DNA from 3 places in the Streptomyces sp. NPDC104367 genome. Region 2 is predicted to be linked to each of the others. Evidence: riboswitches for the same ligand, from Rfam matches in the RefSeq annotation. Region 2 holds a riboswitch; each other region holds the start of a gene.
What was found. Region 2 has a riboswitch for cyclic di-AMP ahead of ACZ619_RS20775 (C40 family peptidase). Riboswitches for the same ligand answer to the same signal wherever they lie in the genome.
Positions count from the first base shown of each region.

Region 1: another riboswitch for cyclic di-AMP. It lies ahead of ACZ619_RS29765 (M23 family metallopeptidase); the one in region 2 lies ahead of ACZ619_RS20775 (C40 family peptidase).
Region 3: another riboswitch for cyclic di-AMP. It lies ahead of ACZ619_RS01500 (M23 family metallopeptidase); the one in region 2 lies ahead of ACZ619_RS20775 (C40 family peptidase).

Region 1 covers NZ_JBVJND010000022.1:130,494-140,396, forward strand. Annotated here, with positions in the region: gene ACZ619_RS29740 (DUF6082 family protein) at 1-69, opposite strand, end outside; gene ACZ619_RS29745 (CobW family GTP-binding protein) at 547-1,626, shown strand; gene ACZ619_RS29750 (DNA gyrase/topoisomerase IV subunit A) at 1,623-4,079, opposite strand; gene ACZ619_RS29755 (M16 family metallopeptidase) at 4,346-5,740, shown strand; gene ACZ619_RS29760 (M16 family metallopeptidase) at 5,737-7,125, shown strand; cyclic di-AMP (ydaO/yuaA leader) riboswitch at 7,328-7,490, shown strand; gene ACZ619_RS29765 (M23 family metallopeptidase) at 7,503-8,258, shown strand; gene ACZ619_RS29770 (GntR family transcriptional regulator) at 8,446-9,141, shown strand; gene ACZ619_RS29775 (HPr family phosphocarrier protein) at 9,396-9,677, opposite strand; gene ACZ619_RS29780 (bifunctional acetate--CoA ligase family protein/GNAT family N-acetyltransferase) at 9,855-9,903, shown strand, end outside.
Region 2 covers NZ_JBVJND010000013.1:68,547-78,449, forward strand. Annotated here, with positions in the region: gene ACZ619_RS20765 (ATP-dependent Clp protease proteolytic subunit) at 6-641, shown strand; gene ACZ619_RS20770 (hypothetical protein) at 649-957, shown strand; cyclic di-AMP (ydaO/yuaA leader) riboswitch at 1,321-1,500, shown strand; gene ACZ619_RS20775 (C40 family peptidase) at 1,504-1,977, shown strand; gene ACZ619_RS20780 (ATP-binding protein) at 2,014-2,472, opposite strand; gene ACZ619_RS20785 (helix-turn-helix domain-containing protein) at 2,685-3,545, shown strand; gene ACZ619_RS20790 (DUF397 domain-containing protein) at 3,555-3,782, shown strand; gene ACZ619_RS20795 (8-amino-7-oxononanoate synthase) at 3,842-4,969, opposite strand; gene bioB (biotin synthase BioB) at 5,117-6,346, shown strand; gene ACZ619_RS20805 (adenosylmethionine--8-amino-7-oxononanoate transaminase) at 6,339-7,619, shown strand; gene bioD (dethiobiotin synthase) at 7,622-8,338, shown strand; gene ACZ619_RS20815 (helix-turn-helix transcriptional regulator) at 8,468-9,903, opposite strand, start outside.
Region 3 covers NZ_JBVJND010000001.1:329,274-339,176, reverse strand. Annotated here, with positions in the region: gene dxs (1-deoxy-D-xylulose-5-phosphate synthase) at 1-1,256, shown strand, start outside; gene ACZ619_RS01525 (aspartate aminotransferase family protein) at 1,253-2,638, shown strand; gene ACZ619_RS01520 (helix-turn-helix domain-containing protein) at 2,725-3,348, shown strand; gene ACZ619_RS01515 (DUF6126 family protein) at 3,345-3,467, shown strand; gene ACZ619_RS01510 (tyrosine-protein phosphatase) at 3,483-4,280, opposite strand; gene ACZ619_RS01505 (alpha-galactosidase) at 4,455-6,539, shown strand; cyclic di-AMP (ydaO/yuaA leader) riboswitch at 6,845-7,004, shown strand; gene ACZ619_RS01500 (M23 family metallopeptidase) at 7,009-7,935, shown strand; gene ACZ619_RS01495 (DUF6250 domain-containing protein) at 8,135-8,851, shown strand; gene ACZ619_RS01490 (SGNH/GDSL hydrolase family protein) at 8,997-9,782, shown strand; gene ACZ619_RS01485 (TetR/AcrR family transcriptional regulator) at 9,830-9,903, opposite strand, start outside.

The DNA of each region.
Region 1 (9,903 bases), on a different contig from region 2:
CGCGGCGCAGGCGAACCCTGCCGCGGCCGCGGCGCCCAGCGCACGCGTCCCCCGGCTCTGTGTGGCCATGTCAACCCCCGATTCAGGCGGCCGTCCGCCGGTCGTCGGTGTGCGGATCGACTGGTGGGGACCGGCGAGCGGTGGGCGGCGCTTGCCGTCTCCCAGGGTGCCGAGCCGTGCGTTCGGCGGGGAGGCGGAGAAGAGGCGCACGGGGGGAAGGCAGGGTCGCACGACCCCGGCGCATCGCCGGACGTCTGCCCCGCGCGGACGTCGGCAATCGCCCGGCTCCCGGGCTTTCGGCCCACTCGTATCCTGGGGGCCGCACACCCGCACCCGTCCGCACACCCGTCCCCGATCGCGTCCCTACAGCCGTCCCCGAGTGCGTCCGCGCGCCCGTCCCCGTCCGAGTCGGCGCACTCGTCCGAGTCGGCGCATCCGTCCCCGTCCGAGTCCGCACACCCGTCCGAGTCGGCACACCCGTCCCCGCCCCCGTCCCCGTCCCCGTCCGCGCGCCGGTGCGCGTGTCCGTGTCAGAGAGGCCGTCCGTTGGAGCACCACCGCAGTCCGCAGCAGATCCCGGTCGTCGTGCTCGCCGGATTCCTGGGCTCCGGGAAGACCACGCTCCTCAACCACCTGCTGCACCGCGGCGGGGGCAGCCGGATCGGGGCGATCGTCAACGACTTCGGGGCCATCGAGATCGACGCGATGGCGGTGGCCGGCGCCCTCGGCGACTCGACCGTCTCGCTCGGCAACGGCTGCCTGTGCTGCGCCGTCGACGCCGGCGAACTGGACGAGTACCTGGAGCGGCTCGCCAACCCGGCCACCGGGATCGACGTCATCGTCATCGAGGCCAGCGGACTCGCCGAACCCCAGGAACTCGTCCGGATGCTGCTCGCCAGCGAGCACCCCGGCATCGTCTACGGCGGCCTCGTCGAGGTCGTCGACGCAGCCGAGTTCGACGGCACGCGCGCCCGGCACCCCGAGATCGACCGCCACCTCGCCCTCGCCGACCTGGTCGTCGTCAACAAGCTCGACCGGGCCGGGGACGGCGGTGCGCGCGTCCTGGACCTCGTGCGGTCGCTCACCGACCGCGGCGCGGCCGTCGTCCCCGCCACCTACGGCCGTGTCGACCCCGAGTTCCTCTTCGACTGCCGGCCCAGCGAGGAGCGCCTCGGCCAGCTGTCCTTCGACGACCTCCACGACCACGGCGCGGACGGCGCGAACGGCGCGCACGAGGGACATCTGCACGCCGGCTACGACAGCGTCTCCTTCGTCTCCGCGCCGCCCCTCGACCCGCGCCGCCTGATGACCTTCCTCGACAGCCGCCCCGAGGGGCTCTACCGGATCAAGGGACACGTCGACTTCGGGCCCTACGACACCGGCAACCGGTACGCCGTGCACGCCGTCGGGCGGTTCCTGCGCTTCTACCCGGAGCCCTGGAGCGAGGCCGACGAGCGGCTCAGCCGGCTCGTCCTGATCGGCTCCGGCATCGACGCCCCCGCCCTCCGCAAGGAGCTGGAGGCCTGCACGAACGACGCCCCACACACCGACGAACACGGCATGTGGGGCGTCCTGCGCTACGTACAGGGCCTCGCGGAGGGCCCCGACGAGGAGTACGAGGCCTAGACCGGGCCCGCCACCACCCACACCGTCTTCTGGAGCGAGACACCGGAGCCGTCGCGGCGCGGGTCGATCTCCGGGAGTTCGGCCGGGGTGCCGTTCTTCTGGGCCGCCTTGGCCGGGACCGGGCCCGCCCAGGCGAAGGACAGGCAGTCCTCGCCCTTGAGGAGGCGCTGGCAGCGGACGCCGCCGGTGGCGCGGCCCTTGCGCGGGTACTGGTCGAAGGGGGTCAGTTTGGCCGTCGTCTGCACCGAGTCGTCGAGCGTGCCGCGTGAGCCGGCCACCGTGAAGACCACCGCGTCGGCCGCCGGGTCCACCGCCGTGAAGGAGATGACCTTTGCGCCGTCGACGAGCTTGATGCCCGCCATACCGCCCGCCGGGCGGCCCTGCGGACGCACCTGGGAGGCCTGGTAGCGCAGCAGTTGCGCGTCGTCGGTGATGAAGACCAGGTCCTCCTCGCCGGTGCGCAGCTCCACCGCGCCGACGATCCGGTCGCCCTCCTTGAGCGTGATGACCTCCAACTCGTCCTTGTTGGACGGGTAGTCGGGCACCACACGCTTGACCACGCCCTGTTCCGTGCCGAGCGCCAGGCCCGGCGACGACTCGTCCAGCGTGATCAGGCAGACCGCCGTCTCGTCGTCCGCCAGGGAGAGGAACTCGGACAGCGGCGCGCCGCCCGCCAGGTTCGGGGCGGTCGCCGTCTCCGGGAGCTGCGGCAGGTCGACCACGTTGACGCGCAGCAGCCGGCCCGCCGAGGTGACCGCGCCGACCTCGCCGCGCGCGGTCGCCGGGACCGCCGAGACGATCACGTCGTGCTTGGCACGCCGGCCGTCGGCGTCCTCCGGGAACGGCTCGCCGTTCATGGTGCGGGCCAGCAGGCCGGTCGAGGACAGCAGCACCCGGCACGGGTCGTCGGCCACCTGGAGCGGCACCGCGGTCGCCGCGGCCCCCGAGGACGCCAGCAGGACCGTACGCCGCTCGGTGCCGAACTTCTTCGCGACCGCGGCCAGTTCGGCCGAGACCAGCTTGCGCAGTTCCGCGTCCGACTCCAGGATCCGGGTCAGCTCGGCGATCTCCGAGGTGAGCTTCTCCCGCTCCGCCTCCAGCTCGATACGGTCGAACCGGGTGAGGCGGCGCAGCGGGGTGTCCAGGATGTACTGGGTCTGGATCTCCGACAGCGAGAAGCGCTCCATCAGGCGCTGCTTGGCCTCGGCGCTGTTGTCGCTGGAGCGGATCAGCCGGATGACCTCGTCGATGTCGACCAGGGCGGTCAGCAGACCCTCGACCAGGTGCAGCCGGTCCCGGCGCTTGGTGCGGCGGAACTCGCTGCGCCGGCGGACCACCTCGAAGCGGTGGTCGAGGTAGACCTCCAGCAGCTCCTTGAGGCCCAGGGTGAGCGGCTGGCCGTCCACCAGCGCCACGTTGTTGATGCCGAAGGACTCCTCCATCGGCGTCAGCTTGTAGAGCTGCTCCAGGACCGCCTCCGGCACGAAGCCGTTCTTGATCTCGACGACCAGACGCAGCCCGTGCTCGCGGTCGGTGAGGTCCTTGACGTCGGCGATGCCCTGGAGCTTCTTGGCGTTGACCAGGTCCTTGATCTTGCCGATGACCTTCTCGGGGCCGACCGTGAAGGGCAGTTCGGTGATGACCAGGCCCTTGCGGCGGGCCGTCACCGTCTCCACCGCCACCGTGGCCCGGATCTTGAAGGTGCCGCGGCCCGTCTCGTACGCGTCCCGGACGCCGTCCAGGCCGACGATCCGGCCGCCGGTCGGCAGGTCGGGGCCCGGGACGTACTTCATCAGCGTGTCCAGGTCCGCGTTCGGATAGCGGATCAGGTGGCGGGCGGCCGCGACGACCTCGCCGAGGTTGTGCGGCGGCATGTTCGTCGCCATGCCGACCGCGATGCCCGAGGAGCCGTTCACCAGCAGGTTGGGGAAGGCGGCGGGCAGCGCCACCGGCTCCTGCTCCTGGCCGTCGTAGTTGGGCGCGAAGTCGACCGTGTCCTCGTCGATCGACTCGGTCATCAGGCTGGTCGCCTCGGCCATCCGGCACTCGGTGTACCGCATGGCGGCCGGCGGGTCGTCGTTGCCCAGCGAACCGAAGTTGCCGTGGCCGTCGACCAGCGGGACGCGCATCGAGAACGGCTGCGCCATGCGCACCAGCGCGTCGTAGATCGACGCGTCGCCGTGCGGGTGCAGCTTGCCCATCACCTCGCCGACCACACGCGCGCACTTCACGTAGCCGCGCTCGGGGCGCAGCCCCATCTCGTTCATCTGGTAGACGATGCGGCGGTGCACCGGCTTGAGGCCGTCGCGGGCGTCCGGCAGGGCGCGTGAGTAGATCACCGAGTACGCGTACTCGAGGTAGGAGCCGCGCATCTCGTCCACGACGTCGATATCGAGGATTCTCTCCTCGAACGAGTCGTCGGGCGGCGGGGTCTTCGTGCTGCGGCGGGCCATCGCTGCCGGCTCCTTGCTCAAGCGTGAAGGGATCTGACGCGGACCATTGTGGACCGCGACACTGACAACCCGGGCCAGGACCCGGTCTCCGCGGCCCGCCCCGGTGCCGATGAGGCGTTCGGGAACGGGTGGGACGCAGGCTACGCGATCCGCTCTGGGCGTATGTCGTGCGGGAACTTCGCCGGGTCCCCGCACGCTTGCATACAGTGGCAGGACCGGCAGAAAAACCGCGGTTCGAGACCGCTTCCGCGAGCGAAGGGACGTACATGCCCATGGGTCACACGACCACGGCCGAGACAGGCTCCGGAGGCCTGACAGCGACCGAGCACCGCTTGGCCAACGGTCTGCGCGTGGTGCTCTCCGAGGACCACCTGACCCCGGTCGCGGCGGTCTGCCTCTGGTACGACGTCGGTTCCCGGCACGAAGTCAAGGGCCGCACCGGCCTGGCTCACCTTTTCGAGCACCTGATGTTCCAGGGCTCCGCCCAGGTCAAGGGCAACGGCCACTTCGAGCTGGTGCAGGGCGCCGGCGGTTCGCTCAACGGCACCACCAGCTTCGAGCGCACCAACTACTTCGAGACCATGCCCGCCCACCAGCTGGAGCTCGCCCTCTGGCTGGAGGCCGACCGGATGGGCTCCCTGCTCGCCGCCCTGGACGACGAGTCGATGGAGAACCAGCGCGACGTCGTCAAGAACGAGCGCCGCCAGCGCTACGACAACGTGCCCTACGGCACCGCGTTCGAGAAGCTGACCGCCCTCGCCTATCCGGAGGGCCACCCCTACCACCACACGCCGATCGGCTCGATGGCCGACCTGGACGCGGCCACCCTGGAGGACGCCCGCGCGTTCTTCCGGACGTACTACGCGCCCAACAACGCCGTCCTGTCGGTCGTCGGCGACATCGACCCGCAGCAGGCGCTGGCCTGGGTCGAGAAGTACTTCGGCTCCATCCCGGCGCACGACGGCAAGCCCGCCCCGCGCGACGGCTCGCTGCCCGAGACCATGGGAGGGCAGCTGCGCGAGGTCGTCGTGGAGGAGGTCCCCGCGCGGGCGCTGATGGCCGCCTACCGGCTCCCGGAGGACGGCACGCGCGCGTCCGACGCGGCCGACCTCGCCCTCACCGTCCTCGGCGGCGGCGAGTCCTCCCGGCTCTACAACCGCCTGGTGCGGCGCGACCGTACGGCCGTCGCGGCCGGCTTCGGCCTGCTGCGCCTGGCCGGCGCGCCCTCCCTGGGCTGGCTGGACGTGAAGACCTCCGGTGATGTCGAGGTGCCGGTCATCGAGACCGCCATCGACGAGGAGCTCGCCCGGTTCGCCGAGGAGGGCCCCACGCCCGAGGAGATGGAGCGCGCCCAGGCCCAGTTGGAGCGCGAGTGGCTGGACCGGCTCGGCACCGTCGCGGGCCGCGCCGACGAACTGTGCCGCTTCGCCGTCCTGTTCGGCGACCCGCAGCTCGCCCTGACCGCCGTCCAGCGCGTCCTGACGGTCACCCCCGAGGAGGTCCAGGAGATCGCCAAGGCGCGGCTGCGCCCCGACAACCGCGCGGTGCTCGTCTACGAACCCAAGTCCCCGGAGACGGCCCCGGACGCCGACGTGCCCGAGGACCCCGAGGCCGAGGCCACGGTCGAAGCCGGCGACAACGACGAGGAGACGGCCAAGTGACCGAGCTCGCCAGCATGGACTTCCACCCGCAGCCCCAGCCGGGCGACGCCAGGCCCTGGGCCTTCCCCGCGCCCGAGCGCGGCACCCTGGACAACGGCCTGACCGTGCTCCGCTGCCACCGCCCCGGCCAGCAGGTCGTCGCCGTCGAGGTGCTGGTGGACGCGCCCCTGGACGCCGAACCGGCCGGCCTGGACGGCGTCGCCACCATCATGGCGCGCGCGTTCTCGGAGGGCACCGACAAGCACTCCGCCGAGGAGTTCGCCGCCGAACTGGAGCGCGCCGGCGCCACCCTCGACGCCCACGCCGACCACCCCTGCGTCCGCGTCAGCCTGGAGGTCCCGGCCTCCCGTCTGGCCAAGGGCCTCGGACTGCTCTCCGACGCGCTGCGGGCGCCCGCGTTCGCCGACAGCGAGGTCGAGCGGCTGGTCCGCAACCGCCTCGACGAGATCCCGCACGAGCAGGCCAACCCCAGCCGCCGGGCCGCCAAGCAGCTCTACAAGGAGCTGTTCCCGGCCACCGCGCGGATGTCCCGCCCCCGCCAGGGCACCGAGGAGACGGTCGAGAAGATCGACGCGGCCGCCGTCCGCGCGTTCTACGACCGGCACGTCCGCCCCGCGACCGCCACCGCGGTCGTCGTCGGCGACCTCACCGGCATCGACCTCGACGAACTGCTCGGCGAGACCCTGGGCGCCTGGCGCGGCACCACCGCCGAGCCCCGGCCGGTCCCGCCGGTCACCGCCGACGACACCGGCCGGGTCGTCGTCGTGGACCGTCCCGGAGCCGTCCAGACGCAGCTGCTCATCGGCCGCGTCGGCCCCGACCGGCACGACCGCGTCTGGCCCGCCCAGGTGCTCGGCACCTACTGCCTGGGCGGCACCCTCACCTCCCGCCTGGACCGCGTCCTGCGCGAGGAGAAGGGCTACACCTACGGCGTCCGCTCCTTCGGGCAGGTGCTGCGCTCCGCCCCCGACGGCAGCGGCGCCTCCCTGCTGGCCATCAGCGGCTCCGTGGACACCCCGAACACCGGTCCCGCGCTCCAGGACCTGTGGACGGTGCTGCGCACCCTCGCCGCCGAGGGCCTCACCGACGCCGAGCGCGACATCGCCGTGCAGAACCTGGTCGGTGTGGCGCCGCTCAAGTACGAGACGGCGGCCGCCGTCGCGGGCACCCTGGCCGACCAGGTCGAGCAGCACCTGCCCGACGACTTCCAGGCGACCCTCTACCGGCAGCTCGCCGCCACCGGCACCGTGGAGGCCACCGCGGCCGTGGTCAACGCCTTCTCGGTGGACCGGCTGGTGACCGTCCTCGTCGGGGACGCGGCGCAGATCAAGGAGCCCGTCGAGGCGCTCGGGATCGGCGAAGTCACGGTCGTCGCCGCCGAGTAACCGGGCGGGCGGCACACGCGCGTGGAGCGGCCCTGGTGACCGGGATGTCACCAGGGCCGCCGAATGTCCGAATTGGGGCGGAGGTTGCCTGTCTGCCCTGTGGGATGCGCTACAAAAACCCGGATCCGTTTGGGTATGGAAAGCGCGCCCTCGTAGGTTCTTCCGGGCTGTCCGTCATGCAGTGCGCCGCAACCGCGGCACCGGACAGTCATCGCCGAGTCCCCGTACGGCGCGAGCCAGGGGAGCCGGGGACCCACACGTCCCTGGGGTGAATCGGGCGCCCGCGCGAGCCGCGAGGGGGTCCGTAGGAGACCTTCCTGCTCCGAACCCGTCAGCTAACCCGGTAGGCGAGAGGGAAGGAAAGGACCAGCCTCTACATGGCGTTCATGTGCGCCTCCGGGAAGCACCGTCGTCCCGGCCGGGTGAAGCGCACCGGCGCGCAGGCCGCCGGCATCGCGGCCCTCACCACCACCGGTGTCATCGGCACCGTCTCCGCGGCCCCGGCCCTCGCCGCCGAGAACTCCGTCGAGCAGACCGGCCTCACCCCGGTCATCACGGTCAGCGACTCGGTGGTCGAGCAGATCGACGCCCAGGCCGTCACGCAGAAGGCCGAGGCCGAGCGCGAGGCGGCCCTGGAGGCCGCCCGCAAGGAGGCCGCGGCCAGGGCGAAGGAGGCGCACGAGGCCAAGGCGCGCGCCGCCCGGGCGGCCGAGCGCGAGCGCCTCAACGCCTTCGTCGCACCGATCTCGGGCTCCTACGTCTCCACCGGCTACAAGACCGGCGGCTCCCTGTGGTCCTCCGGCACCCACACCGGCATCGACTTCCACGCCGCCACCGGCACGGCCGTGCACGCCGTCGGCACCGGCACGGTCGTCTCCACCGGCTGGGGCGGGGCGTACGGCAACCAGATCGTCATCAAGATGGCCGACGGCATGTACACCCAGTACGGCCACCTGTCGTCCATCGGCGTCTCGGTGGGCCAGCAGGTCACCCCGGGCCAGCAGATCGGCCTCTCCGGCGCCACCGGCAACGTGACGGGCCCACACCTCCACTTCGAGGCCCGTACGACCGCGGAGTACGGCTCCGACGTCGACCCGGTCGCCTACCTCCGCAAGCACGGTGTGAACGTCTGACGACATACGGCCAGATCTTCACAAGCCCCGGCTCCCGAGCCGGGGCTTTCGCCGTTTTCGTGCCCCCGCTGTCCAAAATATATCCCTGGATTCCGGCCCCCCGTCGGAAATTCCGGCTCATTGCAATAGAGTCACGGAACGGACGCCACTCGGCGGCTTTTCTCGGGGATTAAGGCGGAGGTCGGTCATGCGTATTCCGGCGCACTCGGTATGCACGGCGATCCGGGACGACATCGTCGCGGGTGTCTACGAGCGAGGCGGCCGGCTCACCGAGGAACTGCTGGCCCGCCGCTACGGCGTCTCGCGCGTCCCCGTCCGCGAGGCCCTGCGCACCCTGGAGGCCGAGGGCTTCGTGGTGACGCGCCGGCACGCGGGCGCGTGCGTCGCCGAGCCGACCGAGCAGGAGGCGGCCGACCTGCTGGAGATGCGGATGCTCCTGGAGCCGCTGGGCGCCGCACGGGCCGCCCAGCGGCGCACCGAGGCCCACCTCAAGGTGCTGCGCGGGCTGGTCAGGCTGGGCCAGGAGCGGTCCCGCAGGGGCAACAGCGAGGATCTGCGCTCGCTGGGCGGCTGGTTCCACGAGACGCTCGCCCAGGCCTCCGGCAGCCACGCCCTGACCTCGACCCTCACCCAGCTGCGGCACAAGATCGCCTGGATGTACGCGGCCGACGCGCCCGCCAACCCCGTGGAGTCCTGGGCCGAGCACGGCGCCATCGTGGACGCGGTGGCGCGCGGCGACGGCGAGCGCGCACGGGCGATCACCGCGCTGCACACCGAGCGCGTGACGGCCGCCCACCGGCTGCGGTTCTCGGGCGGGGCCGACCGGGCGAACGGTGTGAGGACTTCGCAACCTCCCGTAAACATGTCGGGCCTGCGGCATTAACACGAGCGCCGTATACAAAGAGATGTTATTCAGCGGAGCCGTATTTCCGCTGCCCTTATTCGCGCGCGCCGGGAATTTCCGGTGGCGCGCTATTGGTGTGCCTGGTGCAAATGGTGCGGGGCGTGCGGAACGCCTCGCCGCGCACGCCGGAGCCGAGGCGGGGCAAATTTCCGGGGCGGAAAACGGCGAGGCCGCGCCGCCCCGTTCGGGTGCGGCGCGGCCTCGGCCCTGACGTGCGGGCGGCGCTGTGTCGCTCAGACGGTCTCGGGGAGCTCCTCGAGACCCTCGGCGACCAGCTTGGCCAGGCGGTCGAGGGCGGCGTCGGAGCCCTCGGCGTCGGAGGCGAGGACGATCTCCTCGCCGCCCTGGGCGCCCAGGCCCAGGACAGCCAGCATGGAGGCCGCGTTGACAGGGTTGCCCCCGGCCTTGGCGATCGTCACCGGGACGCCTGCGGCCGTGGCGGCTCGGACGAAGATGGAAGCGGGGCGGGCGTGGAGGCCCTCGGCCCAGCCGACGTTGACGCGGCGCTCAGCCATGTGATGCTGCCCTTCGGTTTTCAGGGTTGTCTAGACCAGTTTCCCATAACGTGAAGCATCCCCGGAGCGGACACGGATGCCCTCCGGGTGTGTCGTCGGACCGCGGCCTCGGCCCGACTTCCGTCCTCCACAGACTGCCTCGCGCCGTTGTCGGACGCGAGCCGTACTCTGGGGCCCATGCAGACCCCGGCGGACCGGCAGGACCGGCACGAGTACCCCGCCCACT
Region 2 (9,903 bases):
ACGTCATGACCCGACCGTCCGCCCGCTATGTGCTGCCCGAGTTCACCGAACGCACCGGTGCCGCGCAACGCACGCTGGATCCGTACTCGAAGCTGCTGGAGAACCGGATCGTGTTCCTCGGCACGCCCGTGGACGAGGTCTCCGCGAACGATGTGACGGCCCAGCTGATGTACCTGGAGCACACCGCCCCGGAGCAGGACATCTCGCTCTACGTCAATTCGCCGGGCGGGTCGTTCAGCGCGATGACGGCGATCTACGACACGGTCCGGTACGTCACCTGTGACGTGGCCACGGTCTGCCTGGGCCAGGCCGGGGCGTCGGCGGCGGTCCTGCTCGCGGCCGGCACCCCGGGCAAGCGGTCCGCGCTGCCGGGGGCGCGCATTCTCCTCCAGCAGCCGTCCCTGCCGGAACCGGTGCGGGGCCGGCCGAGTGATCTGGCCATCCGGGCGGCGGAGTTGGAACGGGTCCGTACCCTGATGGAGGAGATGCTCGTCCGGCACACCGGGCGCACCCCGGAGCAGGTGCGCGAGGACATGGAGCGGGACCTGGTCCTGGACGCCCGGCAGGCGCTGGCGTACGGGCTGGTGGACCTGGTCATGCCCGAGCGCAGGGGCTCGCTCGGCCTGCCGGACGCGGGGTGAGCCGCCGATGCTGCCACCGGAACTTCCGCCGCTGCCCGCGCTCACCCGCGCCGAGGGCGAGTTGATCGACCGTTATCTGGACGTGGTCGATCTGCTGGGCCGTATCAACCCGGCGCAGAACGAGGACACGTATCGTGGCCTGCGCGCCGCGCAGGCGCTGGTGCGCGCCGCTTCCGAGCTGCGTGACGCGCTGGCCCTGATGCACGGCAGGGGCGAGACGGAGCTGCACGGGGACACGCTGGCACGGGCGTTGCGGGTGCTCGACGGTGAGCGCCGGACCGCTCGCGTCGCGCTCCCGCCCGACTGCGTACGCTGACGCGCGCAGGCCGCGGGCCCGGCCGTCGAGGCCGCGTCCGGGCCGGAGTCGAAACGACCCAACGGGGTTACCCCCGTTCAGCGGAGCGCGGCGTGGTTTTACCTGACCGGCGGACCCGCTCGACGTGCGGGTCCGAGGGAGCCCCTGGAGTGCTTTCGCGCAGGTCCGGGGCTACGCAGGGCAGTTGGCGTTGAGTCGAACAGAGCATTGTCCACCCGAACGGGTGGGTGGTGAGTAACCCCACAAATCCCCGATTCCATTGGGATTTTCGGACACACGTGAGTGAAGATCCCTGTCTGACGACAAGCCCCCGCCACAGCGGCGGGGCGGTCCGGGCGGACGCCGAGTCCTGCCGCCGCCCGGATTGACCCGTCGACAGAAGTGCATCGGCAGGAGTGGAGGACCCGAGCAAGACGGGTCGCCGGAACGGTCGCGCCATGACCGGGCCGAGCAGCCCTTGGGGTGAAGCCGCGTCAGCGGCCGGGCAACTTCGCCAGCCCGAATCCGACAGGTCATCCTTCACAGGCGGCTGACGAAGGGTTGCGCATGACTGCGCTCAATCGTGTCCCGTCGCTCATGGCCAGGGCCGGTACGGCCTCGGCGCTGACGATCGCCGCCGTCGGCGGCTCGATCGTGATCCCGGGTGTCGCCTCCGAGGCCTCGGCCGCCACGATGGCGACGAAGGCGCTTCAGGTCGCCGCCTCGAAGAAGGGGTCACCCTACAGGTGGGGCGCCAGCGGACCGAACCGGTTCGACTGCTCCGGGCTGACGCTGTACTCGTTCAAGAAGGCGGGCAAGAGCCTGCCGCGTACGGCGGCCCAGCAGTACAACAAGACCCGTCACATCTCGGCCGGCCACCGCAAGGCCGGGGACCTGGTCTTCTTCCACTCGGGTTCCAGCGTGTACCACGTCGGCATCTACGCCGGGAAGGGAAAGATCTGGCACGCCCCGAAGACCGGGGACGTGGTGAAGCTGCAGAAGATCTGGACCAGGAGCGTCTGGTACGGCCGGGTGAGCTGACCCGGCGACCGGGTGCCGGCCGGCGGGGACTCGGGGCTACGGTTCCTGCTGGCCGGCCGCGGTCACGGTGCCGGCCGGCACCGTCCAGGGCAGTTCGATGGAGACGGTCTTGCCGCCCTCCCGGGTCGGGCGGACCCGGAGTCTGCCGCCGCACTCGGCGGTGAGCCAGCGGATGATGACCATGCCGCGCCCGTTGTCCTGCTGGACCGCGGCGGGAAGTCTCCTGGGGAAGCGGGGGTGACTGTCCGTGACGCCGATGTGGAGGTGTTCGTCGCGGTCGAGGGCGATGTCCACCGTGAAGGTGGGTGACTGTCCGAAGGTGTGCTGTACGGCGTTGGTGGCGAGTTCCGAGACGATGAGGCGGATGGTGTCCGCGGTCTCCGTCTGCGGTGGCAGTCCCCACTCCGCGAGGGTGTCCAGCACATAGGAGCGGGCCGTGGAGACCGAGGCGGGATCGCTCGGCAGAGTGACGGATGCTTCCAGATGGTCTGCCATGGCGACGTCGTCCCTTTCCTCGGGACCGTAGTCCGACACGGTGCGGATGGTTCGAGTACGGTCCCGGACTGGTGCTTCTTCGCCAGACTGCCATTACCGGGCCGGTCACGGGGAGCGATCCACCAAGATGTGCATATATCTGTCGCTCGAAGCGGTGAACTCTGCGACCCCAGACCGTATTTGGGCGGCCCGGAAGGAGTAAGGAGTAGCCCATGCAGAACGGTCCCGCGGTACGCCGCCGAAAACTGGGCGCCGAACTGCGCATGCTGCGCACCGGTGCGGGTCTCACGAGCGGTGAGGCCGCCCGTCTGGTGGGCTGGCACCAGTCGAAGGTGAGCCGGATAGAGACCGGCGCCAGCGGTGTGAAACCGGCCGATGTGCGGTTACTCCTGGACGCCTACGGCGTGACCGAGGGGCAGTTGCGCGAGTTGCTGCTGGTGCTGGCGGGGTCGGAGGACACGGCCGGACGGCACCACTGGTGGCACGCCTACCGCGGGGTGCTGCCGCCCGCCTACCGGGACTTCATCAGCCTGGAGTCGCAGGCGAGCGCGATGCGCACGCTGGAGACCTCGGTGGTACCGGGGCTGTTGCAGACGTCCGAGTACGCGCGGGCCGTCACCCGGGTGGCCGCCGAGGGACTCGACGACGAGGCGCTGGACACCCTGGTGGAAGTGCGCCTGGCCAGGCAGGACGTGCTGCGCAACGATCCGCCGCTGCGGCTGAGCGCGGTCCTGGACGAGGCGGTGCTGCGCCGTGAGGTCGGCGGCCCGGGGGTGATGGCCCGCCAGCTGCACCGGCTGATGGAGGCGGCGAGGCTGCCCCAGGTGCGGATCCAGGTGCTGCCGTTCCAGGCCGGTGCGCATATCGGCATCACCGGCCCTTTCGTAATCTTCTCATTTCCGAGCACTTCTGATCTGGATGTGGTTGTTCTCGACCAGTTGACGAGTAGCCTCTACCTGGAGCGGAAAGAAGACCTCCAGGCCTATGCGGAGGCCTTCGACACCCTTCAGATCCACGCGCTTTCGCCCGAGGACTCGTTGGATTTCATCGCCGGGATAAGTGACGGCACGTAAGGAGGCACCATGACTGCACTGCCTCGGCACGTTCCTTCCAGTACCGATCTGCTCGGCGTGCGGTGGCTGCGCAGCAGTCACAGCACCGGAGCGAACAACTGCGTGGAGACCGCACGGCCGCACTCCGGTGCGCCCGCCGGACTGCTCGCCGTGCGTGACTCCAAGGACCCGGCCGGACCCGCGCTGCTCTTCTCCCCCGAGAGCTGGACGGGTTTCCTGGCCGTGTTCACCGACTGATCAGCGCGGAACCGCACCCGTATCCACCCGCGAGCGGCACCCGGCCGTGTCACGCCGACTCATGGTCGTGTCTCGCCGATCACCCGTACAGCGCGTTCGATCTCGGCCCCGGAGAGGTCGGCCCGGGCGGTCAGCCTGAGCCGTGAGACTCCGTCCGGCACGGAAGGCGGACGGAAACAGCCCACGGCCAGACCTGCCGTCCGGCAGTCGGCCGCCCATCGCACGGCCCGCTCCGGGGACGGTGCCCGCACGGAGACCACCGCGGCGTCCGGCCGTACCGCTTCCAGACCCGCGGCGGTCAGCCGTGCGTGCAGCTCGGCGGCCACCTCGCGGGCCCGGGCCGCGCGCCCGGGCTCGCGCCGCAGCAGCCGCAGGGCCGCCAGCGCCGCCCCCGCCGCCGCGGGGGCCAGACCGGTGTCGAAGATGAAGGTGCGGGCCGCGTTGACCAGATGGTCGACCACCCGGGCCGGACCCAGCACGGCCCCGCCCTGACTGCCCAGCGACTTGGACAGGGTCACGGTCGCCACCACGTCGTCGGCACCGGCCAGCCCGGCCGCGAACGGCGCCCCCCGCCCGCCGTCCCCGAGGACGCCGAGCCCGTGCGCGTCGTCGACGAGGAGCCCGGCGCCGTGCTCCCGGCACGCCCCGGCCAGGGCGGCGAGCGGGGTCGCGTCGCCGTCGACGGAGAACACCGTGTCGGAGACGACCACCGCGGGCCCCTCGTGGGTGCCGAGCGCCTTGCGCACCGCGTCCGGGTCGGCGTGCCCGACGACCTGGGTGGTGCCCCGGGCCAGCCGGCAGCCGTCGATCAGGGAGGCGTGGTTGAGGGCGTCGGAGACGATCAGCGAGCCGTGCGGGCCGAGCGTGGTGACGGCGGCGAGGTTGGCCGCGTAGCCGGAGGAGAAGACCAGGGCCGCCTCGAACCCGCAGAATTCGGCCAGCTCGCGCTCCAGCTCGGTGTGGAGCTCGGTCGTGCCGGTCACCAGCCGGGAGCCGGTGGCTCCGCCGCCCCAGGTCCGGGCCGCCCCGGCGGCGCCCTCGGCGACCTCGGGATGGCCGGCCAGGCCCAGGTAGTCGTTGCTCGCGAGGTCCAGCAGCGGCGAATCGGCGGGACGGGGGCGCAGGGTCCGTTCGAGTCCGGCGCGGCGGCGCAGCTCCGCCTGTTCGTCGATCCAGCCGAACGCCATGACCCCTCCGGTGATTTTGTAGGCAATGAACAGACCCTAGCGGGACCGTCGGGCACCCACTGTGTGGTGATACCCACATGTCGATCTGCCAGGGTTGTGCGAACTCTCCTTGGCCCGGGGCAGCCTCGTAGTACAGGATCGGCTCTCATGGACCTGCTGAACACGCTGGTGGACAAGGGGCTTCGGCGCGAGCTGCCGACCCGCGAGGAAGCGCTCGCCGTGCTGGCGACCTCGGACGACGACGTGCTCGACGTGGTGGCCGCGGCCGGCAAGGTGCGCCGGCAGTGGTTCGGCCGGCGCGTGAAACTCAACTACCTGGTCAACCTCAAGTCGGGCCTGTGCCCGGAGGACTGCTCCTACTGCTCGCAGCGGCTGGGCTCCTCGACCGGCATCCTCAAGTACAGCTGGCTGAAACCCGACGAGGCCTCCAGGGCGGCCGCCGCGGGGCTCGCCGGGGGCGCCAAGCGGGTCTGCCTGGTGGCCTCCGGGCGCGGCCCGACCGACCGGGACGTGGACCGGGTCGCCGGCACCATCAAGGCGATCAAGGAGCAGAACGAGGGCGTCGAGGTGTGCGCCTGTCTCGGTCTGCTCTCCGACGGCCAGGCCGAGCGGCTGCGCGAGGCGGGCGCGGACGCCTACAACCACAACCTCAACACGTCCGAGGGGACGTACGGGGACATCACGACCACGCACACGTACGCCGATCGGGTGGACACGGTCAACAAGGCGCACGCGGCGGGTCTGTCGGCCTGTTCGGGCCTGATCGCCGGCATGGGCGAGTCGGACGAGGACCTGGTCGACGTGGTCTTCTCGCTGCGCGAGCTGGACCCGGACTCGGTGCCGGTGAACTTCCTGATCCCGGTCGAGGGCACGCCGCTGGCCAAGGAGTGGAACCTCACCCCGCAGCGCTGCCTGCGCATCCTGGCGATGGTGCGGTTCGTCTGCCCCGACGTCGAGGTCCGGATCGCGGGCGGCCGCGAGGTGCATCTGCGCACCATGCAGCCGCTCGCGCTGCACCTGGCCAACTCGATCTTCCTCGGCGACTACCTCACCACCGAGGGCCAGGCCGGCCAGGCCGACCTGGAGATGATCGCGGACGCCGGGTTCGTGGTGGAGGGCTCGGACGAGGTGACGCTGCCGCGGCACCGGGCCGACGCCCCGGGCTCCGTCTGCGGGTCGCACGCCGGGGACGCCGGGAACGCCGACGCCGGGTGCGGAGCGCACGCCGGGGCCGGGTGCGGAGCGGGCTGCGGTTCCCACGAGGGCGCCGCTGTCCGCGACTCGGCCGCCGTGGCCACCGCCGCCGCCGAGCCGCGCACCGACCTGGTCGCCGTCCGCCGCCGCGGTGCCGGAACGGACCTCGCGCCCAATGCCTGACCTGGGCGTCCCCGAACTGCTGGAGCTGGACCGGCGGCACGTCTGGCATCCGTACGGTCCGATGCCCGGCCGGGCCGAACCGCTCGTCGTGGAGTCGGCGAGCGGGGTCCGGCTGCGGCTGGCGGACGGCTCGGGCGAGCTGGTCGACGGCATGTCGTCGTGGTGGTCGGCGATCCACGGCTACAACCACCCGGTGCTCAACGAGGCCGCGCGCGAGCAGCTCGGCCGGATGAGCCATGTGATGTTCGGCGGGCTCACCCACGAGCCCGCCGTCCGGCTGGCGAAGCTCCTTGTCGACATGTCTCCCGACGGTCTGGAGCATGTCTTCCTCGCCGACTCCGGCTCGGTCTCGGTCGAGGTCGCCGTGAAGATGTGCCTGCAGTACTGGCGTTCGCTCGGCCGGCCCGCGAAACGGCGCCTGCTGACCTGGCGCGGCGGCTACCACGGCGACACCTGGCAGCCGATGTCGGTGTGCGACCCCGAGGGCGGGATGCACGAGCTGTGGTCCGGGGCGCTGCCGCGCCAGGTCTTCGCGGACGCTCCCCCGGCCGGGTACGAGGAGTCGTACGCGGACCATCTGCGGTCCATGGTCGAGCGGCACGCGCACGAGCTGGCCGCGGTGATCGTGGAGCCGGTGGTGCAGGGCGCGGGCGGGATGCGGTTCCACTCCCCCGCCTATCTGCGGGTGCTGCGCGAGGCCTGCGACGCGCACGGCGTGCTGCTGGTCCTCGATGAGATCGCGACCGGCTTCGGCCGTACGGGCGCGCTGTTCGCGGCGGACCACGCGGCCGTCACCCCGGACGTGATGTGCGTGGGCAAGGCGCTGACCGGCGGTTACCTGACGATGGCGGCGACGCTGTGCACACCGCGGGTGGCCGAGGGGATCTCGCGGGGCGAGGTGCCGGTGCTGGCCCACGGGCCGACGTTCATGGGCAACCCGCTGGCGGCGTCGGTGGCCTGTGCCTCGCTCGGGCTGCTGCTCGGGCAGGACTGGCTCGCCGAGGTCAAGCGGATCGAGTCGGGGCTGCGGGACGGGCTGGCGCCCGCGCTGGACCTGCCCGGGGTCCGGGACGTCCGGGTCCTCGGCGCCATCGGGGTCGTTCAGCTCGACCACGAGGTGGACATGCGGGCCGCCACGGCGGCGGCGGTGCGCGAGGGCGTGTGGCTGCGGCCCTTCCGCGACCTGGTCTACACGATGCCGCCGTACGTCACGGGTGACGTGGACGTGGCACGGATCGCGCGTGCGGTGTGCGCCGCGGCGCGGGAGGGATGAACATGCCGATCCTGGTGATCACGGGGACGGGCACGGAGGTCGGCAAGACGGTCGCCACCGCCGCGGTCGCCGCCTCCGCGGTCGCGGCGGGCCGCTCGGTGGCGGTCCTGAAGGCCGCGCAGACGGGGGTACGGCCGGACGAGCGCGGGGACGCCGACGAGGTCGCGCGGCTGGCGGGCGCCGTGACGGCGGTCGAGGTCGCCCGGTTCCCGGAGCCGCTGGCGCCGGGCACGGCGGCGCGGCGGGCCGGGCTGGCGCCGGTGCATCCGCAGGACGTGGCGGAGGCCGCCGCCAAGCTGGCCACCGACCACGATCTGGTGCTGGTCGAGGGCGCGGGCGGGCTGCTGGTCCGGTTCGACGCGGCGGGCGGCACGCTGGCGGACGCGGCCCGGCTACTGAACGCGCCGGTGCTGCTGGTGGCGTCGGCCGGGCTCGGCACCCTCAACACGACCGAGCTGACGGCCCGTGAACTGAGGTTCCGTGAGCTGGAGTTGCTGGGGCTGGTGATCGGCAGCTGGCCGGACTCCCCGGACCTGGCGTCCCGCTGCAATGTGGCCGACCTGCCCGAGGTGGCCGGTGCGCCGCTGCTGGGCGCGCTGCCCGCCGGTTCCGGCGCCCTCGCCCCCGCCGACTTCCGCGCCCAGGCGCCGGGTTGGCTGTCGGCCCGCCTGGACGGCAGCTGGGACGCGGAGGCGTTCCGGGCACGGGAGGCGCGCTAGGGGGGCCGGCCGGTCGGGTGCGGCACCGTCGTGGCTGGTCGTGCGGTTCCCCGCGCCCCCAGAAGAAGGGGCGCGGGGAACCGCGCGGACGACCCCCACACCGCCGCGCCCGACCACCGGCCGGCCCTCCTACGGCAACTCGCCCAGCAGGCGTACCAGTTCGATGCGGGACCGGATGCCCAGGCGGGCGAAGACTCCGCGCAGGTGGTGGTCGATGGTGCGCGGGCTGAGGTTGAGCCGGTCGGCGATCTCCCGGTTCGTGGCGCCCTCGGCCGCCATCCGGGCGACCATGAGCTGCTGCGCGGTGAGGACCGCGGCCGGACCGGTGCCCTCGGTCGGGGCCAACGGCGTTCCCAGGGCGCGGAGTTCGGCGCGGGCCTGGGCCGCGCAGTGCGGGGCGCCGAAGGAGTCGAAGGCCTCCAGGGCGCTGTGCAGCCGGTCACGGGCCTCGGTGCGCTGCCGCAGCCGGCGCAGCGCGCCCGCGAACAGCAGCTCGGTGCGGGCGCGTTCGAAGTCGCGGGTGCCGCGGGCGTGCAGGTCGAGTGCGGCCCGGTAGTGCGGGACCGCCTCCGTGCCGGGGGCGAGCAGGGCCCGGCAGCGGGCGCTGAGCGCGAGGTCGTCGGGGCTGCGGACGGCGGTGGCCCAGCGGTCGTAGTCGGCGTGGGCGGCGCGCGCCACCCGGGTGTCGCCGGTGCGGACGGCGGCCTCGACGTAGTGCGGGGTGGCCAGGTGCCGGATGGCCCGGTGGCCGTGCCCGGGTCCGAAGCCGGCGAGGGCGCGCAGCCGGGCGGCCGCCGCCGGGAAGCGGCCGTTGCTCAGGTCGAGGAAGGCGAGCGCCCACTGGGCGAGGGCGGCGGGCAGGCCGAGTCCGTGTGCCAGGGCGTACGAGCGGACGGCGGCCGCGCGCTCCCGGCAGCTCTCCTCGTCGCCGGTGACGGCGGCGAACATGGCGAGCGCGGCCTCCAGGTGGCAGGCGCCGTTGTCCTGCCCGGTGGCGTGGGCCTGGTGCAGGGCCTCGCGGGTGGCGGCCTCGGCGGCCCGGGTGCGGCCGGTCCAGAAGTCGGCGTAGGCGCGGAACTCCATGGCCTGGACGGCGGTGGCCGGGACACCCCGGGCACGGGCGGAGGCGGCGGCCCGGAGGGTGGCGGTGACGGCCCGGTTGGGGTCGCCGAGCATCAGCGCGGCCATCCCGGAGTGGATCAGCAGCCCGGGGTCGCCGCCGGGGCCGCAGCGGCCGGCGGTGCTCTTGAGCAGGGTGCGGGCGTCGTCGTAGCGGCCCTCGACGGCGGCGGCGAGTCCGGCGAGGGTGCCGGGCGGGGAGAGGCCGAGCCAGTGGGCCATGACGTGGGCCTCGCGGCAGCGTCTGAGGTCGCCGGTGTAGACGGCGGCCTCGGTGGCGAGGGCGAGGAGTTCCGCGGACTCGGCGGAACGTTCCTGCCGTACGGCGGCGGTGAGCAGGGCGTCGAAGGCCTCGGCGGCGTTGCCGGCTCTGAGGGCGAGGACACCGCCCAGGGCGGCGTTGTCGGTACGGGCGGCGAGGCGTCTGGCCCGGTCGGACTCGCCGG
Region 3 (9,903 bases), on a different contig from region 2:
TCAAGGCGGTCGAGTCGGCGCTGCGGCGCGCCAAACGCTTCCACGGGCCGGTGCTCGTGCACTGCCTGACCGAGAAGGGGCGCGGTTACGAGCCCGCGCTCGCCCACGAGGAGGACCGCTTCCACACCGTCGGCGTGATGGACCCGCTCACCTGCGAGCCGCTCGCGCCGTCGGGCGGGCCCTCCTGGACCTCGGTCTTCGGGGACGAGATCGTCCGGATCGGCGAGGAACGGGACGACGTCGTCGCCATCACCGCGGCCATGCTGCACCCGGTCGGCCTCGGCCGGTTCGCCGAGCGCTTCCCCGACCGGGTCTGGGACGTCGGCATCGCCGAGCAGCACGCGGCGGTCTCCGCGGCCGGGCTGGCGACGGGCGGGCTGCACCCGGTGGTCGCCGTCTACGCCACCTTCCTCAACCGCGCCTTCGACCAGCTGCTGATGGACGTGGCGCTGCACCGCTGCGGGGTGACGTTCGTCCTGGACCGGGCCGGTGTGACCGGCGTCGACGGCGCGTCCCACAACGGCATGTGGGACCTGTCGGTCCTCCAGGTGGTGCCCGGCCTCCGGATCGCCGCACCGCGCGACGCCGAGCAGCTGCGGCTCCAGCTGCGCGAGGCGGTCGCCGTCGACGACGCGCCGACGCTGGTCCGCTTCCCGAAGGAGTCGGTGGGGCCGCGGATCCCGGCGGTCGACCGGGTCGGCGGGATCGACGTGCTCCGCCGTGACACGGACGCGCAGGTGCTGCTGGTCGCGGTCGGGGTGATGGCGCCGGTCTGCCTCCAGACCGCGGAGCTGCTGTCCGCCCGGGGCATCGACTGCACGGTCGTGGACCCCCGTTGGGTCAAGCCCGTGGACCCGGCGCTGCCCGTACTGGCCGCCGGGCACGAGCTGGTGGCCGTCGTCGAGGACAACAGCCGGGCGGCCGGCGTCGGCGCGGCCGTGGCGCTCGCGCTCGGCGACGCCGAAGTGGACGTGCCGGTACGGCGGTTCGGGATTCCCGAGCAGTTCCTGGCACACGCCAAGCGGGGGGAGGTGCTGGCCGACATCGGGCTGACACCGGTGGAGATCGCGGGGCGGATCGGGGCGAGCCTCGCGGGGCGGGGGGCCGGGGGCGCCGAAGGGGGTGCCGCGGGGGGCGGTTCGGCGGGTACGGCGCCGCCCGGGCCGGTCGCGCCCCGCGGCGGCAGCCGCAGATCGATGCGCCCCGCGCCCCTGCGGGGCGCTGATGCCGAGGGTGTCGACAAGGAGAGGCAATGAGTACGGAGTTCGACCTCGGTGCGCTGCTCGCCGAGCGTGGCGGCGAGCGCTACGAGCTGCATGCCAAGTACCTGAACCACCAGCTCCCGCGCATGCTGCACACCATCGGCTTCGACAAGGTCTACGAGCGGGCCGAGGGCGCCCACTTCTGGGACGCGGACGGCAACGACTACCTGGACATGCTCGCCGGGTTCGGGGTGATGGGGCTGGGCCGTCACCACCCCGTCGTCCAAAAGGCCCTGCACGACGTCCTGGACGCCCGGCTGGCCGACCTCACCCGCTTCGACTGCCAGCCGCTGCCCGGACTGCTCGCCGAGCGGCTGCTCGCCCACAGCCCGCACCTGGACCGGGTGTTCTTCGGCAACAGCGGCACGGAGGCGGTCGAGACGGCCCTGAAGTTCGCCCGTTTCGCCACCGGCAGACCCCGCGTCCTCTACTGCGACCACGCCTTCCACGGCCTGACCACCGGCTCCCTGTCGGTCAACGGCGAGAACGGCTTCCGTGACGGCTTCGCCCCGCTGCTCCCCGACACGGCCGTCCCCCTCGGCGATCTCGACGCCCTGGCGCGGGAGCTGCGCAAGGGCGACGTCGCCGCGCTGATCGTCGAGCCCATCCAGGGCAAGGGCGTCCACGAGGCCCCGTCCGGATACCTGCGCGCCGCCCAGGAACTGCTCCACCGGCACAAGGCGCTGCTCATCGCCGACGAGGTGCAGACCGGCCTCGGCCGCACCGGCGACTTCTACGCCTATCAGCACGAGGAGGGTGTCGAGCCGGACCTGGTGTGCGTGGCGAAGGCCCTGTCCGGCGGATACGTCCCGGTCGGAGCCACCCTCGGCAAGGACTGGATCTTCAAGAAGGTGTACTCGTCCATGGACCGCGTGCTGGTCCACTCGGCGAGCTTCGGGGCCAACGCCCAGGCCATGGCGGCCGGTCTCGCCGTCCTCTCCGTCATGGAGAACGACCAGATCGTCGCCAACGCCCGTGCCATGGGGGAGCGGCTCACCGCCCGGCTCGGCGCGCTGACCGACACCTACGAACTGCTCGCCGACGTGCGCGGCCGGGGCCTGATGATCGGCATCGAGTTCGGCCGGCCCAGCTCGCTGAAGCTGCGCGGCCGCTGGACCATGCTCCAGGCCGCCCGCAAGGGACTGTTCGCCCAGATGGTCGTCGTACCGCTGCTGCAACGGCACCGCATCCTCACCCAGGTCTCCGGCGACCACCTGGAAGTGATCAAGCTCATCCCGCCGCTGATCGTCGACGAGGCCGATGTGGACCGGTTCGTGGACGCCTTCACCGAGGTCATGGACGACGCGCACAACGGCGGCGGGCTGATGTGGGACTTCGGCAGGACGCTCATCAAGCAGGCGGTGGCCAACCGCTGACCCCGTCCCGGGCGGCCCCGCCTCCGGCTTTTTGCCTCTGAGGCAAGAAAATTGCCCCAGAGGCAAGAATGCGGCTCAATGGAGGCATGAGCTCCTCCGAGACAGAGCACCCGGGCGGACCGGCCGGGGACCTGCCCGCCGTCGCCCCGCAGCTGCGCTCCCTGCGCCGCCGCGCCGGTCTCACCCTGGAGGCCGCGGCGCGGGACGCCGGGCTGTCGCCCGCCCATCTGTCCCGGCTGGAGACCGGGCAGCGGCAGCCCTCGCTGCCGATGCTGCTCGCTCTCGCCCGTGTCTACGGTACGACGGTCTCGGAGCTGCTGGGGGAGACCGCCGCCGACCGGGACGCGATCGTGCGCTCCGGTGACATGGAACCGACCCGCGCGGGCGGCTGGACGTACTGGCAGTCCGGGGCGTCCGGCCGGGGCATGCAGGCGCTGCGCGTCCGGGTGCCCTACGGCTCGCAGGGCGACATCGTGCGGGTGCACCCCGGCGAGGAGTGGCTGTACGTCCTGCGCGGCCGGCTGCGGCTGCGCCTCGGCGACACCGCGCACGTCCTCGCGCCGGGCGACAGCGCGCACTTCGACTCGCTGACCCCGCACCGGCTCGCCGCCGAGGACCACGACGGGGTCGAGCTCCTGTTCGTCCACACCCTGCTGCAGAGCCCCACGGCCACGCTGTGCCTGGGGCCGATCACTGGAGAGCTGCCGTGAGCAACTTCGAGGAGAAGTTCCCCCGGGCTCTGTGGGTCCGGCTGATCATCTACATCGCCGTCGGGCACGTCTTCGCGGCCTTCCTCTACCTGCTGTTCGAGGTCGGGGGCAAGGGCTGAGCCCGGGGCCCGGCCTCAGTCGAGCAGGCGCTCGCGCAGCCGCTCCCGGGTCCCCGCGGTGAGCTTCAGACCCTGCTCCAGATACGCCTCGACACCGCCCCAGGTCGCGTCGATGGTCTCGAAGGCGGCCGTCAGGTACTCCGCGCGGGCGTCGAAGAGGGGGCTGAGCAGCTCCATCACCTCGGGGCTGTAGGCGCTCTCGCCGCCGCCGTTGCGCCGCACCTTGTAACGGCGGTGCTTGGCGTTGGACTCCAGGTAGTCGGCGAGGATCGCGTCCCGCTCCACGCCCACCGCGAGCAGCGTCACGGCTATGGAGATGCCCGCCCGGTCCTTGCCGGCCGCGCAGTGCATCAGCGCCGGGACGCTGTCCTCGGCGATCGCGTGCAGCACGCGCGAGTGCTCGCCGGTGCGCTCCTCGACGATCGCGCGGTACGAGCTGACCATCCGCCCCGCGGCCCGGCCCTCGCCCAGCAGCCCGCGCAGCTGCTCGGTGTTCCCCTCGCGGACCAGCTTCCAGAACTCGGCGCCGTCCGCCGGGTCGCTCAGCGGCAGGTTCATGTTCCGCACGCCGGGCAGTTCGACGTCCGGGCCCTCCAGCTTCTGGTCGGCCGCGTTGCGGAAGTCGAAGATCGTGTGCAGGCCCAGGGAGGCGAGGAACTCCGCGTCCTGCTCCGTGGCATGGGCGAGGTGCCCGCTGCGGAACAGCACGCCCGGCCGCACCCGTCGCCCGTCCACGGTCGGCAGGCCGCCCACGTCACGGAAGTTGCGCACACCGGCCAGCTCGGGCTCGGTCGACGGGACCTGCTGCGTCACGGGGGGCTCCTCCCGGTCGGCCCCGCCGGCGCTGCTCGTCGACGGGCACTGAACCGACCATACGACATCGGTTTCCGCAGGCAATGAGTTGTCCACAGGCGTTGCCTCGGGGCCCGCGGCCCTTGATGATGTTGGCGATTGAGCGGATCTGTTGGCACCTGTGTGAGGTTCTCGATGGTGGACATCGCCGAAGACGGTCGTACCTGGCTCCTTTCCGGCCCCGGCAGCAGCTACGCGCTGCACCTCACGGCCGCCGACGAGCTGCTCCACCTGCACTGGGGCCCCAGGATCCGGCTCGCCGACGCCGAGGCGCTCACCGCGTACGCCCTGCCCGGCTACTGGCCCTTCGAGTCCCCGCTGGACGGCCGCGAGGAGTACCCCGTCGAGGGCGGCCCCCGCTTCGTCCGCCCCGCCCTGTCGGTGCGCACCGAGCAGCGCCGCGGCACCGAGTGGACCTTCGAGTCGTACGAGACGGCGGGCGGCGCGGGCGAGGAGGAGCTGCGGCTGCGCTTCAGGGACGACGGGATCGCGATCACCCTGCACTACCGGATGCGCGGCGACGTCGTCGAGCGCTGGGTGACCGTCGGCAACCAGGGGCACGCGCCCGTGGAACTGCTGCGCGCCGACCCGGCCGCCTGGACGCTGCCCGACCGCGAGGGCTGGCGGCTGTCCCAGCTGCACGGCCGCTGGGCCGCCGAGTCCCGGCTCACCAGCGCCCCGCTCACCTACGGCGAGAAGGTCATCGGCAGCCGCCGCGGCCACACCGGCCACCAGCACCTGCCCTGGGTCGCCCTCGACACCGACGCCACCGAGGAGCGCGGCGAGGTCTGGGGCTGCGCCCTCGGCTGGTCCGGCTCCTGGCGCATCGCCGTCGCCCAACTCCCGGACGCGCGCGTGCAGATAACCGGCGGCGCCGGCTACGACGACTCCGGCCTGCTGACGCTGGCCGAGGGCGAGTCGTACACCAGCCCGGTCTTCGCCGGGTTGTGGAGCGACGGCGGCTTCGGCGGCGCCAGCCGCACCTGGCACGCCTACCAGCGCGCGTACGTCGTCCCGGACGCCGACCGGGACCGGCCGGTGCTGTTCAACTCCTGGGAGGCCACCACCTTCGACATCTCCGAGGAGCAGCAGAGCGTTCTCGCCCGGCGGGCCGCCGCCATCGGCGTCGAGCTGTTCGTGGTCGACGACGGCTGGTTCGGCGCCCGCACCAGCGACCGCGCGGGCCTCGGAGACTGGACCCCCAACCCCGACCGCTTCCCGAACGGCCTCAAGCCCCTCGCCGACCATGTGCACGACCTCGGCATGCGGTTCGGCGTCTGGGTCGAGCCGGAGATGGTCAACCCGGACAGCGAGCTGTACCGCGCGCACCCCGACTGGGTCCAGTACCAGCAGGGCCGCAGGCGGACGGAGCTGCGCAACCAGCTCGTCCTCAACCTCGCCCGCGAGGACGTCCGGGAGTACCTCTGGGAGCAGCTCGACGGCCTCCTGTCCGGCGCCCCGATCGACTACCTCAAGTGGGACTTCAACCGCTGCTTCACCGACGCGGGCTGGCCCGGCGAGCCCTACCCGCAGCGCCTGTGGGTCGACCACGTCCGCGGGCTGTACGCCCTGCTCGACCGGCTCCGCGCGGCCCACCCGGGCGTGGCCGTCGAGTCCTGTTCGGGCGGCGGCGGCCGTATCGACCTCGGGATCATGAGCCGCACCGACGAGGTGTGGACCTCCGACAACACCGACCCGCTGGACCGGCTCGCCATCCAGCACGGCTTCAGCCAGATCCACCCCGCCCGGGTGATGTCCGCCTGGGTCACCGACAGCCCGAACCACCAGCTCAACGGCCGGGTCAGCAGCCTGCGTTTCCGTTTCGTCAGCTCCATGGCCGGGGCGCTCGGCGTCGGCGGCGACCTCTCGCGGTGGACCGAGGAGGAGCTCGCCGAGGCCGGCCGCTGGGTGGAGCTCTACAAGGAGATCCGGCCGCTGGTGCAGCGCGGCGACCAGTACCGGCTGCGGCCGCCGACCGGTGGGCTCAGCGCGGTGCAGTACACACTCGGCGACGAGAGCGTCGTCCTCGCCTGGCTCCAGGCGCAGAGCTACGGCGAGCCGGCCCCGGCGCTGCGGCTGCGGGGGCTCGACCCGGCGGCGTCGTACGAATGCCGCGAAACGGGCGAAGTGCACCGAGGGGCGGTTCTGTTGCACCACGGACTGCGCACCGGACTGCATGGCGACCTGGATGCGACGGTTCTCCGACTGTGCCGCATCTGAACCTTCTGCCCGAATTGGCTGCTTGGTTACAACTCGCTCTGGAATAGGGGGACGTGGCGTGACGTGCGTGAGGAGCGTCATATTCGTGACCGTCCGTCGCGCGTCACGCTCACGTAATTCGGATGCTTTTCAGGGGGATTGAAAGGCCGGCGTCGATCGAATTCACGGAGGGTGACCGGGAATTCCGGTAACGGATCAAGCGAAACCCGGACGCAGGGAAGCGGCCGCTTGTCCGGGCGCGTCCCGCTCGCTTACGTTCGCCACGCATCCGGACGGAACGCCGAATCCTGCCGCCGTCCGGAGTCCCCACACACTCACCCGTGCCCGGCAGGAGCGGGGGACCCACCAGGTACGACCGCCTGTTCCGGTTCCCGGGACGGCCAGGGGTGCAGCCATGCCTCGCGCGTGGCCGGGCAGCTCCAGCCCGAACCCGACAGCTCACCTCGCAGGCGCCGGAGAGGAATGCGTCATGCCCGCGAAGGGTAAGCACCGCCGCCCCAAGTCCCAGCGTCTCACCCGCTCGATGGCCGTCGCCGGAACCGGTGGTGCCGCGCTGGCCCTGCCGCTCATGGGGGCCACCGGCGCCCACGCGGCCACTTCGCAGTCCGTCTCCGGAACGGCGGCGCGAGCGCTCGCGACCGCCGGGACGACGGCCGTGACCCAGGCGGCCGCCGAGGGGTCCGCCGCCGCGGGCTCCGTGCACCGCACGTACACCGTGGTGCCCGGCGACTACCTGTCGAAGATCGCCCGCGACCACGACGTGCGCGGCGGCTGGCAGCGGATCTACGCCGACAACCGGCAGGCCGTCGGCGACAACCCCTCGCTGATCCACCCCGGCCTCAAGCTCTCGCTCGGCGGCCGCGCCACCACGGCCCCGGACGCCGCGAAGTCGAACGCCACCGAGGAGTCGAGCGGCGCCGCGGACTCCGGCGCCGCGTCCTCCTCGAACACCGCCTCCTCCCCGGCCGCTTCGGCGGCGACCGCCTCCGGCTTCACCCTCCCGGTCGGCGGCGCCACCGTCGGCACCGGCTACCACGTGTCCGGCGGCATGTGGTCCAGCGGCTACCACACCGGCGTCGACTTCGTCGTCCCGACCGGCACCCCGGTCAAGGCCGTCGGCTCCGGCACGGTCGTCACGGCCGGCTGGGGCGGCGCCTACGGCAACCAGGTCGTCATCCGGCTCGCGGACGGCCACTACGCCCAGTACGGCCACCTCTCCGCCCTCTCCGTCTCGGCCGGCCAGACCGTGACGGCGGGACAGCGGGTCGGCCTCTCCGGCGCCACCGGCAACGTGACCGGCCCGCACCTCCACTTCGAGATCCGGACCACCCCCGACTACGGCTCGGACGTGGACCCGGTCGCCTACCTCCGCTCGAAGGGCCTCGCCGTCGGCTGACCCGAGGAGCTCCCCGGCCCCCTGGCCGGGCACACACGCGAAGGCCGGACCCCCGATCCCCGGGTCCGGCCTTCGGCGTGTTGCTTTCCTGTGGCGGGCACCCCCGGGGCATCGACAGCCGGGCCGGTGCGGCGGCACAGTGATCCCCGTCAGGCGCAAGCGCTTTCTCACGCCCCGCCGTACCGGAGGAACCCGCCCCATGACGACCACCCGCCGTGCCCTCGGAGCCCTGGCCGCCGGAGCCGCCCTCGCGGCCCTGGCCCCCGCCGCGGCCGCGAGCGCCGCCCCCCGGCACCGCCGCCCGATCGCCCGGGACGACTTCCGCCACGGCCTCGGCCAGTGGTTCGTGGAACTGGAGCGGGGCGGCACGGTCACCGCGTCCCGCGGAGTCCTGGAGGTCGACGTGCCCGCCGGCGCGACCGTCTGGTTCCGGCGCCGCCTCGAAGGGCCGTACGTCCTGGAGTACACCGCGACCCCGGTGTCGGCGGGCGGCGCCTACGACCGCGTCTCGGACCTCAACAACTTCTGGAACGCCACCGACGTCCGCTCCCCCAACGACCTGTTCGCCACCCCGCGCAGCGGCGCGCTCGCCGACTACGACTACCTCACCACGTACTACGCCGGCTACGGCGCCAACTACAACACCACCACCCGGCTGCGCCGCTACGTCGGCGAACCCGGCGTGCGGCCGCTGATCTACGACTACACCGAGCCCCTGCTCGTCGCGAACGAACCCAACCGGGTCCGGATCGTCTCCGACGGCCCGGTGGTCCGCTGGTGGAACAACGGCCGGCTGGTGTTCGACTACACCGACCCGGAGCCTTACACGGGTGGGCACTTCGCGTTCCGCACCACCTGGAGCCACTTCCGGATCAGCGACTTCCGGGTCTGGGGATTGCCCCTTCAACGCCCCTGATCAGACCCTTATTCCAAGCTTGGCAAAGTATTTAGAAGTGTCTTATCTCACCGTTCGTCAACCCCTTATTACGGTCGCGTAGGTCACAGTCGAAGGTGAATCATGTTCCGATGTGGCAGACGATTCGAAGAGTGACAATGCATCAGTGATCGGGTCGTACGTGGCGGTGGGGGACAGCTTCACCGAGGGCGTCGGCGACCCCGGCCCGGACGGGGCCTTCGTCGGCTGGGCCGACCGGTTCGCGGTACTGCTGTCGGACCGACGGCCCGAGGGCGACTTCGACTACACCAACCTCGCCGTGCGCGGGAAGCTGCTCGACCAGGTCGTGGCGGACCAGGTGCCCCAGGCCCTGGCGCTCGCCCCGGACCTGATCTCCTTCTGCGCGGGCGGCAACGACATCATCCGGCCCGGCACCGACCCCGACGAGGTGGCCGAGCGGTTCGAGCGGACCGTCGCCCGACTCACCGAGGCCGTCGGCACGGTGATGGTGACCACCGGCTTCGACACCCGGGGCGTGCCCGTCCTCAAGCATCTGCGCGGCAAGATCGCCACGTACAACGGACATGTGCGGGCCATCGCCGACCGGTACGACTGCCCGGTCCTGGACCTGTGGTCGCTGAAGACGGTGCAGGACCGGCGGGCCTGGGACGGCGACCGGCTGCACCTGTCCCCCGAGGGGCACACGCGCGTGGCGCTGCGCGCCGGTCAGGTGCTCGGCGTCGACGTACCGGCCGACCCGGACCAGCCCTGGCCGCCGCTGCCGCCGCGCGGCACCCTGGAGGTCCGCCGCGACGACGTGCACTGGGCCCGCGAGTACCTGGTCCCGTGGATCGGCCGGCGGCTGCGCGGCGAGTCGTCCGGCGACCATGTGACGGCCAAGGGGGCGCTCTCCCCGGACGACATCAAGATGCGGATCGCCTCCGTGGCCTGAGGCGCGCGGGGCACGGTGCGAGGGGTGGCCTCACCGCGGGCCGCCCCTCAACGCTCCTCGGGCAGGCCCAGTTCGCGGGCCAGCGCCTCGTCGACCCACTCCTGCGCCCGCGAGCGCGCCA